Accumulibacter sp.: one gene and its partner. The protein of the gene in region 1 interacts with the protein of each later gene in a pairwise test. Links are inferred from orthologs where the notes say so. Each region holds a gene or a part of one and is shown in the gene's direction. Other genes may lie near its edges.

The links.
Region 2: the proteins of secD (region 1) and pheT interact in binary tests that used the Escherichia coli proteins (3 or more experiments, as listed by UniProt). The link is inferred for Accumulibacter sp. from one-to-one orthologs.

What each region holds. Positions count from the first base shown.
Region 1 is NZ_JAZKUG010000001.1:4,427,178-4,432,598, forward strand. The notes cover bases 2,474-5,421. They hold secD (protein translocase subunit SecD), read left to right. Parts: upstream 2,474-2,982; coding sequence 2,983-4,860; downstream 4,861-5,421. Other genes in these bases: tgt (tRNA guanosine(34) transglycosylase Tgt), read left to right, coding at 2,474-2,543; yajC (preprotein translocase subunit YajC), read left to right, coding at 2,596-2,922; secF (protein translocase subunit SecF), read left to right, coding at 4,872-5,421. Also shown: ppdK (pyruvate, phosphate dikinase), read left to right, coding at 1-1,288; more of tgt, read left to right, coding at 1,428-2,473. UniProt on the Escherichia coli protein: Part of the Sec protein translocase complex. Interacts with the SecYEG preprotein conducting channel. SecDF uses the proton motive force (PMF) to complete protein translocation after the ATP-dependent function of SecA.
Region 2 is NZ_JAZKUG010000001.1:1,597,898-1,603,451, reverse strand. What follows is about bases 1-3,081. They hold pheT (phenylalanine--tRNA ligase subunit beta), read left to right. Parts: upstream 1-393; coding sequence 394-2,769; downstream 2,770-3,081. Other genes in these bases: V5B60_RS06860 (MerR family transcriptional regulator), read left to right, coding at 3,068-3,081; V5B60_RS06865 (integration host factor subunit alpha), read left to right, coding at 2,776-3,081; pheS (phenylalanine--tRNA ligase subunit alpha), read left to right, coding at 1-365. In the rest of the region: more of V5B60_RS06865, read left to right, coding at 3,082-3,084; more of V5B60_RS06860, read left to right, coding at 3,082-3,433; V5B60_RS06850 (GNAT family N-acetyltransferase), read right to left, coding at 3,643-4,500; V5B60_RS06845 (DegT/DnrJ/EryC1/StrS family aminotransferase), read right to left, coding at 4,727-5,554.

The sequences.
Region 1 (5,421 bases):
CACCGCCCGCGGTGGCATGACCTCGCACGCCGCGGTCGTCGCGCGCGGCATGGGCAAGTGCTGCGTTTCCGGCGCCGGCGCGGTGCACGTCGACTACCACGCACGCACCATGTCGGTCGGAGGCGAGACCTGGAAGGAAGGCGAGTGGCTCTCGCTCGATGGTTCGACGGGAGACGTCTTCCTCGGCCAGGTGCCGACCAAGGAAGCCGAGCTGACCGGCGACTTCGGCGCCCTGATGGAGCTGGCCGACCGGCATCGGCGGCTTGGCGTGCGTGCCAATGCCGATACGCCGGAAGACGCCAAGGTGGCGCGCAACTTCGGTGCCAAGGGCATCGGCCTGTGCCGCACCGAGCACATGTTCTTCGAGGGCGACCGCATCAAGGCAGTACGCGAGATGATCCTGGCCGACGACGAAACCGGTCGCCGCAAGGCGCTGGCGAAGCTGCTGCCGATGCAGCGCGGCGACTTCGAGGGCCTGTTTCGCGAGATGAACGGTCTCGCGGTCACCATCCGCCTGCTCGATCCGCCGTTGCACGAGTTCGTTCCGCACGACGAAGAGAACCAGCGCGTGATGGCGCACGAGATGAACCTGCCGCTGCCGGTGATCAAGATGCGCGTCGATGATCTGCATGAGTTCAACCCGATGATGGGTCACCGCGGCTGTCGTCTTGGCATCACCTACCCGGAAATCACCGAGATGCAGACGCGCGCCATCCTCGAGGCCGGCCTCAACATGAAGGCCAAGGGAATCGAGGTCAAGGCCGAGATCATGATCCCGCTGGTCGGTACGGTGCGTGAATTCAACGCCCAGGCGAAGGTGATCCGGGCGACGGCGGCGGCGGTCTTCGCGGAGCGTGGCGAGAAGCTCGACTACCTGCTCGGCACCATGATCGAAACGCCACGCGCCGCCCTGATCGCCGACAGCATCGGCCAGCAGGCGGAGTTCTTCTCCTTCGGTACCAACGACCTGACGCAGATGACCATGGGCTTCTCGCGCGACGACGCCGGCAAGTTCCTGCCGAGCTACCTCAAGGACGGCATGTACGAGCATGATCCGTTCCAGTCGATAGACCAGAAGGGCGTCGGCCTGCTGGTGCGGATGGCGGTCGAGAAAGGCCGTTCGGTGCGCCCGGGCATCAAGCTCGGCGTCTGTGGCGAGCACGGTGGCGATCCGGCTTCGGTCGATTTCTTCCATCGCGTCGGCCTCGACTACGTCAGTTGCTCGCCGTTCCGCGTGCCGATCGCCCGTCTGGCAGCCGCCCAGGCAGCGATCGACAATCCCGCCTGAGGCGGCACTGCCTGCCCTGCTGGCCGGTGTACCGGTCGGCAGGTCCTTTCCGCCCGGGCCCGGCGACCGCCGGCCGGGCGTTTCCTTTCTGCCGCCACGCTGATGGCCGGCAGTCCTGCTCCGATCGAGCCGAACAGCGATGAAATTCGAGCTCCTCGCCAGCGATGGCGCAGCCCGTCGCGGTCTGCTGCACCTCCGCCATGGCACGGTCGACACGCCCGCTTTCATGCCCGTCGGCACCTATGGCGCGGTGAAGGCGATGAGCCCGCGTGAGCTGCTCGCCACCGGCAGCCAGATCTGTCTCGGCAACACCTTCCACCTCTGGCTGCGCCCGGGCCTCGAGGTAATCGCGGCACATTCCGGGCTGCACCGCTTCATGTCCTGGGAGCGGCCGATCCTCACCGACTCCGGCGGCTTCCAGGTGTTCTCGCTCGGCGCCCTGCGCCGCATCAGCGAGGAAGGCGTCCGCTTCCAGTCGCCAGTCAACGGCGACCGCCTCTTCCTGACACCCGAGGAGTCGATGCGCATCCAGCAGGTTCTCGACTCGGACATCGCCATGATCCTCGACGAATGCACCCCCTACCCTGTCAGCCACGCCGAGGCGGCGGCTTCGCTGCACCTGTCGCTGCGCTGGGCCCGCCGCTCGCGCGCGGCGCATGACCGCCTGGAGAACGGCAACGCCCTGTTCGGCATCGTACAGGGCGGCATGCATGAGGAGCTGCGCGACGAGTCGCTCGCCGGGCTGCTCGACATCGGCTTCGACGGTTTCGCCATCGGCGGTCTCTCGGTCGGCGAACCGAAGGACGAAATGCAGCGCATCCTGGCGCATACGGCGCCGCGGCTGCCGCCGCAGAGGCCGCGCTATCTGATGGGCGTCGGCACGCCGGAGGACCTGGTCGGCGCCGTCGCCGCCGGCATCGACATGTTCGACTGCGTCCTGCCGACGCGGAACGCGCGCAACGGCCATCTGTTCACCCGCCACGGCGACATCCGCATCCGCAACGCCCGCCACCGCAGCGACCGGCGACCCCTCGACGCGAGCTGCTCCTGCTACACCTGCCAGAATTTCTCGCGCGCCTATCTGCATCACCTCAACCGCACGGGCGAGATCCTGGGCGCGCAACTCGCGACGCTGCACAACCTCCACTACTACCAGGATCTGATGCGCGACCTGCGCCAGGCGATCGGCTCCGGCACGCTGCCGGCGACGGTGGCGTCTTTCCACCTGGCGCGTTCCCAGCACGGCGAAGGCTAGTGGTACAATCGCCGGCTCGATTTCAACGCCAATGTTTTCTCAGGAGAATGATGTGCTGATCAGCACCGCCCACGCCCAACAGGCAGCTTCTTCCGACCCGACCGGCGGCTTCATGCAACTGCTGCCGATCATCCTGATGTTCGTCGTCCTCTACTTCCTGATGATCCGGCCACAGATGAAACGCGCCAAGGAACACAAGGCGATGGTCGAGGCGCTCGCCAGGGGCGACGAAGTCGTCACCGGCGGCGGCATCGCCGGCCGCATCACCAAGGTCGGCGAGCAGTTCATCAGTCTCGAAGTCGCCGAGGGCATCGAGATTCAGGTGCAGAAGCCGGCCGTGCAGCTGGTGCTGCCCAAAGGCTCGCTGAAAGCCCTCTGACCAGCTCGCTCGTTGCCCAGCCCAAGGGCAACTCGCGCACACCACTGACGGCAAGCATCCATGAATCGTTATCCGCCCTGGAAATACGTCATCGTCGGCCTCGCACTGGTCTTCGGCCTGATTTACACGCTGCCCAACCTCTTCGGCGAGTCACCGGCCGTGCAGGTCTCCAGCGCCAAGGCGACGATCAAGATCGATGAACGGACCCGCGAGCGTGTCGCCAATGCTTTGCAGTCTGCCGCCATCGCCGACAGCGGCATCTTCCTCGACAGCAACGGCGTCAAGGTCCGGCTGGCAACGACCGACCAGCAGTTGCAGGCGAAGGATGTGCTCGAGAAGCAATTCAATCCGGACCCGGGTGACCCGCAGTACGTCGTCGCGCTCAACCTGCTGTCGAGTTCGCCGCGCTGGCTGACCAGCCTGCACGCACTGCCGATGTACCTCGGTCTCGACCTGCGCGGCGGGGTTCACTTCCTCCTGCAGGTGGACATGAAGGGCGCCGTGACCAAGCGGCTCGACGCCCTGGGCGGCGACCTGCGCAGCCTGCTGCGCGACAGGAACATCCGCCATGCCGGCATCAGCCGCGAGGGCGAGCGCATGGTGATCCGCTTCCGCGACGGCGAGACGCGCAACAAGGCGCGCATCGTACTCGAGGACAACCAGTCGGAATTGCTCCTTGCCGACCAGGGGGACGGCGACGATCTGCGGCTCGTTGGCACGCTCAGGCCGGAGGCAATCAAACGAATCCAGGAATTCGCGATCAAGCAGAACATGACGACGCTGCACAACCGGATCAACGAACTCGGCGTCGCCGAGCCGGTGATCGCGCAGCAAGGGGTAGACCGGATCGTCGTCCAGTTGCCGGGCGTCCAGGATACCGCCAAGGCCAAGGACATCCTCGGCCGGACGGCAACGCTGGAAATCCGCATGGTCGAAGAAACCCCAGGGGCGATAGAAGCCGCCCTCGCCGGGCAAGTACCCTTTGGCACCGAGTTCTACGTCGAACGTGGCGGCATGCCGCTGCTGGTGAAGAAGCAAGTGGTGCTCACCGGTGACCGGCTGACCGACGCGCAGCCCGGTTTCGACAACCAGACATCGGAACCGGCGGTACACCTGACGCTCGATTCCGCCGGCGCGCGTATCTTCAAGGACGTCACGCGCGACAACGTCGGCAAGCGAATGGCGATCGTGCTGATCGAAAAAGGCAAGGGCGAAGTGATCACGGCGCCAGTCATCCGGGCCGAGATCGCCGGCGGGCGCGTGCAGATATCGGGCCGCATGAGTACCGTCGAGGCCAACGACACGGCGTTGCTGTTGCGCGCCGGCTCGCTCGCCGCGCCGATGGAGATCATCGAGGAACGGACCATTGGCCCCAGCCTCGGCGCCGAGAACATCCGCAAGGGATTCCATTCGACGATGTGGGGCTTCGCAGCGATTGCCGTCTTCATGATCGCCTACTACCAACTCTTCGGAGTGGTATCGGTCGTCGCCCTGGCGGCCAACCTGCTCTTTCTCGTTGCCCTGCTCTCGTTGCTGCAGGCGACCCTGACGCTGCCGGGAATCGCCGCCATCGCGCTGACGCTGGGCATGGCGATCGACGCCAACGTGCTGATCAACGAGCGCATCCGCGAGGAACTGCGCAATGGATCGAGTCCTCAGGCGGCGATCCATACCGGCTACGAGCGCGCCTTCGGTACCATCCTCGACTCGAACATCACCACCCTGATCGCCGGCATCGCGCTGTTGATCTTCGGCTCGGGACCGGTGCGAGGTTTTGCCGTGGTGCACTGTCTCGGCATTCTGACCTCGCTGTTCTCCGCCGTCGTCGTCTCGCGCGCGATGATCAACCTGATCTACGGCCGTCGCCGCAAGCTCGAGTCGCTGGCCATCGGCCAGGTCTGGAAGCCGACCGATACCGGCGCCGCGACCGCCAGATAGGAAACGGAACGATGGAATTCTTCCGCATCAGAAAAGACATCCCGTTCATGCGCCACGCGGTGACGTTCAACGTCATCTCGCTGCTCACATTTCTGCTGTCTGTCGTCTTCCTCGTCAGTCGTGGCCTGCACCTTTCGGTCGAGTTCACCGGCGGCACGCTGATCGAGATCAACTACGCGCAGGCGGCCGATCTTGAAAAAGTCCGCGAGGGGCTCGGCAAAGCCGGCTTCACCGACTTCTCGGTGCAGAACTTCGGCTCCAGCCGCGATGTGCTGATACGCCTGCCACTCAAGGCGGAGCAGAACACCACCCGGATCGGCGAGTCGGTGATGCAGGCACTGACTGCCGAAGCACCGGGTGCCAAGCTGCAAAGGGTCGAGTTCGTTGGCCCGCAGGTCGGCAGGGAACTGGCCGAGAATGGCGCGCTGGCACTGCTGCTGGTGGTCGTCGGCATCGTGGTCTATCTGGCTTTCCGCTTCGAGTGGCGTTTCTCGGTCTCGGCGATCATCGCCAACCTCCATGACGTGGTGATCATTCTCGGCTTCTTCGCCTTCTTCCAGT
Region 2 (5,554 bases), 2.8 Mb from region 1 along the record:
TGTGGATCGGCGAGGACGTCAGCTTTGCTGATCTGAAGGGTGTCATCGCCGACTTCCTGCGTCGTTTCTTCGAGAACGACGACCTGCAAGTGCGTTTCCGGCCTTCCTTCTTCCCCTTCACCGAGCCATCGGCAGAAATCGACATGGCATTCATGAGCGGTACGCACAAGGGGCGCTGGCTCGAGATCGCTGGCTGCGGAATGGTTCACCCGAACGTCCTGCGTCACGTAAATATCGACCCCGAGCGCTACCTTGGATTCGCTTTCGGCATGGGTCCCGATCGCCTCACCATGCTGCGTTACGGAATCAATGACCTGCGCCTGTTCTTCGATGGCGACCTGCGCTTCCTGCGCCAGTTCGTCTGATGGCGACCGCTTCTCCCCGCGACTGGGCATGAAATTCTCTGAATCCTGGCTACGCAGTTTCGTAGACCCCGCATGTCATGGACAGGAGTTCTCGCACCTTCTGACGATGGCCGGCCTTGAGGTGGAGGAGGAAGATCGCGTCGCTCCTGCCTTCAGCCGGGTGGTCGTCGCACAGATCGTCAGCGCCGACCCCCATCCGAACGCCGATCGGCTGCGCCTGTGCCGGGTGGATGTTGGCGCCGGCGATCTGCTGCAGATCGTCTGCGGCGCGCCGAGCGTCGTGGCGAACAGCAAGGTGCCTTGTGCCTTGGTCGGCGCCGAGCTTCCCGGCGGCTTGCAGATCAGGATCAGCAAGGTTCGCGGCGTTGATTCTCATGGCATGCTGTGCTCGGCACGGGAACTGGGCATCAGTGACGACGCTTCAGGATTGCTGCTCCTGGATCCTGCAGCTCCCGTGGGGGAGGATCTCCGCCGTCACCTCGATCTAGATGATCGCATGCTGACGCTGAAGTTGACTCCCAACCGGGCGGACTGCCTGTCGCTCGAAGGTGTGGCGCGCGAGGTTGCCGCCTTGACTGGCGCGCCAGCGAGCTACATCGAGGTCGCTGAGGTGGCGGTGGGCATCACCAGTGAACGCGCAGTCGTCCTCGACGCTCCGGCTGCCTGCCCACGCTACTGCGGCAGGGTGATCGCCGGAGTGGACGCGGCCGCTGCGACACCGCCGTGGATGCGGCGGCGTCTCGAGCGCAGCGGTCTGCGCCCGATTTCGGCACTGGTCGATATCACCAACTACGTGATGCTGGAAGTCGGCCAGCCGCTGCACGCTTTCGACAACCAGCAGCTCGCAGGTGCCATTCATGCACGCATGGCGCGGGCGGGCGAGACGATCAAGCTGCTCAACGAACAGGCGGTGGAGTTGCAGGATGACATTCTGCTGATTGCCGATGAGCGACGACCGCTCGCGATGGCCGGGATCATGGGTGGTGAGGACAGTGGCATCACCCTGGCGACAACCGAGGTCTTCCTGGAGGCCGCCTTTTTCGCCCCGAAGGCGATCGCCGGCCGCGCGCGGCGCTACGGTTTCGTTTCGGATGCCGCTCATCGTTTCGAGCGCGGCGTCGATTTCGCTGCGACACGGCGTGCCCTCGAACGTGCGACGCGCCTGGTTTTGGACATCTGTGGTGGCGTCGCCGGTCCGGTGACGGACGCGCTGGCCACCCTGCCGCAGCGGCCCCCTGTCCGTCTGCGCCCGCACCGCGTGCGCAAGGTCCTGGGCCTGGATGTTTCGCCGGCGCGCATCGGGGAGCTGTTTCGTCGCCTCGGGCTTTCATTCGTCAGGGATGCAGAGGATTTCATCGTCACACCACCCAGTCATCGCTTCGATATCGAGATTGAGGAAGACCTGATCGAGGAAATCGTCCGCCTGCACGGCTACGAGAACATCCCTGCGGCCTTGCCGCGGGCAACTCTGTCGATGCTGCCGCAGCGGGAGCAGGCGCGACCGGTGGCGCGCGTGCGGCAGTTGCTGACTGATTGTGGCTATCAGGAAGTGATCAACTTCGCCTTTGTCGAAGAAGCCTGGGAGCGAGACCTCGCCGGCAACGAGCACTTGATCCGGCTGGCCAATCCGATCGCGAGTCAGTTGAGCGTCATGCGCTCGTCGCTGCTTGGCGGGCTCCTGGCCAACGTGGCGACGAATCTCAGACGTCGACAAAGCCGGGTACGTGTCTTCGAAACGGGCCGCTGCTTCTTTCGCGATCCGCTGGGTGGTCCTGTTCCTGGGTTTCGCCAGCCATGGAGGCTCGCTGCGCTCGCCTACGGCCCGGTGCTGCCGGAACAGTGGGGCTGTGCGACGCGCAATGTTGACTACTTCGACGTCAAGGGGGATCTGGAACTTCTGCTCGCGCCGCTTGCGGCTCGCTTCGCAGTGGCCGCACACCCGGCACTGCACCCGGGGCGCAGCGCGCGGGTTCTGCTCGATGGGCAGGCGATCGGCTGCATCGGCGAACTGCACCCGCAGTGGCAGCAGAAATTCGAGTTGCCGCTGGCACCGGTGCTCTTCGAGATCGACCTCGATCCCGTTCTGCAGGCTCGGCTGCCGCAATACGTCGAGGGCTCGCGCCAGCCCGTCGTCATCCGCGACATGGCAGTCGTCGTCGACCAAGGGCTCGAGTTGCAGGAGCTGCTCGATGCCTTGAGCGCCCATCGACCGGCGATCGTCAGTGACATTCGGCTGTTCGATGTCTACGTCGGGCGGGGTGTCGAAGTTGGCAAGAGAAGCCTTGCCTTCCGCATAGTGATGCAAGATACTCACAAGACCTTGCTTGAGGCTGAAGTGGACGCCGCCATGCAGCAGTTGGTGGCCTATCTGCAGCAGGCGTTCGCAGCGCAGCTTCGCGTCTGAGAAGGGATGGGAATGACGCTGACCAAGGCGGAACTGGCCGACTTGTTGTTCGACAAGGTCGGTCTCAACAAGCGCGAGGCCAAGGACATGGTCGAGGCGTTCTTTGAGGAAATCCGGAACGCACTCGAACGGGGTGACGGTGTCAAGTTGTCCGGGTTTGGCAATTTCCAGCTGCGGGACAAGCCGCAGCGCCCAGGTCGAAATCCAAAAACTGGCGAAGAAATCCCCATCACCGCGCGGCGGGTGGTGACCTTTCACGCCAGCCAGAAACTGAAGTCCGAGGTGGAGCACACCTACGATGGAAGCGAGTCATAGAGATCCGGCTGCGGAGCCGTTGCCGGCCATTCCCGCCAAACGCTACTTCACGATCGGTGAGGTGAGCGAACTCTGCGGCGTAAAGCCGCATGTCCTGCGCTACTGGGAGCAGGAGTTCGCGCAGCTTCGACCGGTGAAGCGGCGTGGCAACCGTCGTTACTATCAACACCACGAAGTCCTGCTGGTGCGGCGTATACGCGAGTTGCTCTACAGCCAGGGCTTCACCATCAGCGGCGCCCGAAATCGCCTGGAAGATGCCGAGGTCGAGGCGGCGGCCAAGGCTTCGGCGTTGACGCTCGAGGAGGTGCGGGTCGAACTGCTGAGCATCGCCGAAATCCTGCGTCCCTGAGTCGTGGGCTCGTTTTCGGGTATAATCCCAAGTTCGTCGGGGCGTGGCGCAGCCTGGTAGCGCACTTGCATGGGGTGCAAGGGGTCCCGAGTTCGAATCCCGGCGCCCCGACCATTTGAATCCGTCAATCGCAGCGATGAAACGACCGGCCACGAGCCGGTCTTTCGTTTCCCGTTGTCCGTTCTTGCAGGCTCGCCAATCGCCCGCGCTCAGTGGCCGGACCGGGACTCCACTGCCTGTCTTCGCCGCCGGCGCCATGCGGCAAGCTGCAGCAGCAGCGGCCAGCGATACAGGGTCAGGTGATAGAGGACACGTGAGGTTTCGGTCCAGCGGCTGTGCCATTCCATCATCCGGCCATAGTACTCGATGCGCCGCACCCGGCCCTCGTGGTAAAGGAGCTCGATCGCGTCCTGGCTGAGCAGGAACGCTGGCGAGTACGACTGGATCGACTCGTCGTAGGTCGTCTTCAGAATGACGAGGACCTCATCGCGTCGCAGGCACAGGTTGGAGGCGACGACCCGGTCGTCGAACAGGTACTCGAAGACGACGGCCTCGCCTCGCCTCGCCGCGTACTCCAGCAGGCGGCGATAGAACTTCCCTTGTGCGTTGTCGGGATGAATGGCGGTACCCCGGTCCGCCTTCCAGCCGGCGCTCTCGAGTGCGCCATAACGTTCGATTGCCGCCGCCATGTCCCGCGGCTGGTCGAGGACGCGAAGTCTTCCGCTGATCCCCTCTGCAGCCAGCCGGTTCCTCTGCTTGCGCATGTTCTGGCGGAGGTTCTTGCCGCGTTGGTTCCAGTATTCGGCAAAACTGCCCTGGAGCTCGGTCCAGGCGGTGCGGATGTAGTCGCTGCTCTGGCTGTCGGCGCTGTCGGGCGAACGCGCGGCATGCAGTGGATCGATCTGCGTGACCGACAGCAAGAGGCAGGAGCCGAGCGGCCCGCGAATCAGGCTGCGTGCGAGGTCAAGCAGCGGCAGTGTGTCATCGGCCACCCAGGCGCCGAGGGGCAGCTGTGATGGCTGGTACGTCTGCCATCCGGCGGCGGAGGTTCGCACAAGCACGAACATGGCCACGATTTTCTGCCCCTGTCGGCCGACAAGCAGCCTTTCGCTGCCCGTACCAAAAGAGTCGAGGGCAGCCGCGATGGCGTCAGAACCGAGGAAGGGAAGACTTCCGCGCCGCAGGTTCAAGCGGTCCCAGTCGAAAGACGGGCCGTGCTCCTGCTGCAGCACTGCTGCCGGTAGGTTCTGCCAGACAATTGCGAGTGATGGTGGCATCTTCGCGAGCACCTTTCTATTTCTGGCCAGCACCGCCGGCTGGAGGTTGGCCCTCTGATGACAGCAGAGCGAGCGTCGCGAGCGCTGTACGTGCCACGTCAGCTTCGCCCAGGTCCTGGTGGCAGAGCAGTTGCAGCACGTGCTGGCTCCAGGAAGGCCCGACGTCGTCCGCCAGGGTGGGTGTGTCGGGCCAGATCCGGTCCCAACGAAAAACCGGCAGAGCCAATGCCCGCAGGCTGTGATACACACGGTCGGCGTCGTTGACCCAGAGCGGAAAGACGTAGGGAACGGCGTCGTCGGCCAAGTGAGGGTAGAGGGGGAATGCTCCCTCGATCTGACGGAAATGCCGTGCGTAGGCGGCATAGTTGGCTCGGCGGCGGGCAATGATTCGTCCACGTGGCAACAGCTTCTGCAGCGCGACCGCAGTCGAGGCGGGTGTTCGGTTGATCCGCCCCATGTCACAGGCGACCATCATGTCGGGCGGAGCCGTCGACTCCTCCAGTGGCTGCTCAGCCCGGTTGCGGTGGATCTGATTCTTGATCGCGAAAAGCCCCGCCAGAAGCCAGCGGGTACCCGCCAGGCGGCCGAAAATCACAGCCGACTCCAGCACGTCGGCCCAGGCCTTGACCTCCGCTCTCAGTCCCTGTGGCGTGAGGTGAGGAGAAACGATCGGCCTCTTCGCCGAGGCCAATACACCACCTTCGGGGACCGGGAAGAACTTCGACAGACTGGCCGTCGCGAAGTCGCCCCAGGTGCCTACCGGCCGCTCACCGGCATTGCCGAAATAGCAGTGGGCACAGTCCTCGATCAGCGCAATCTGCCTTGCATCACACCATTCACGCAC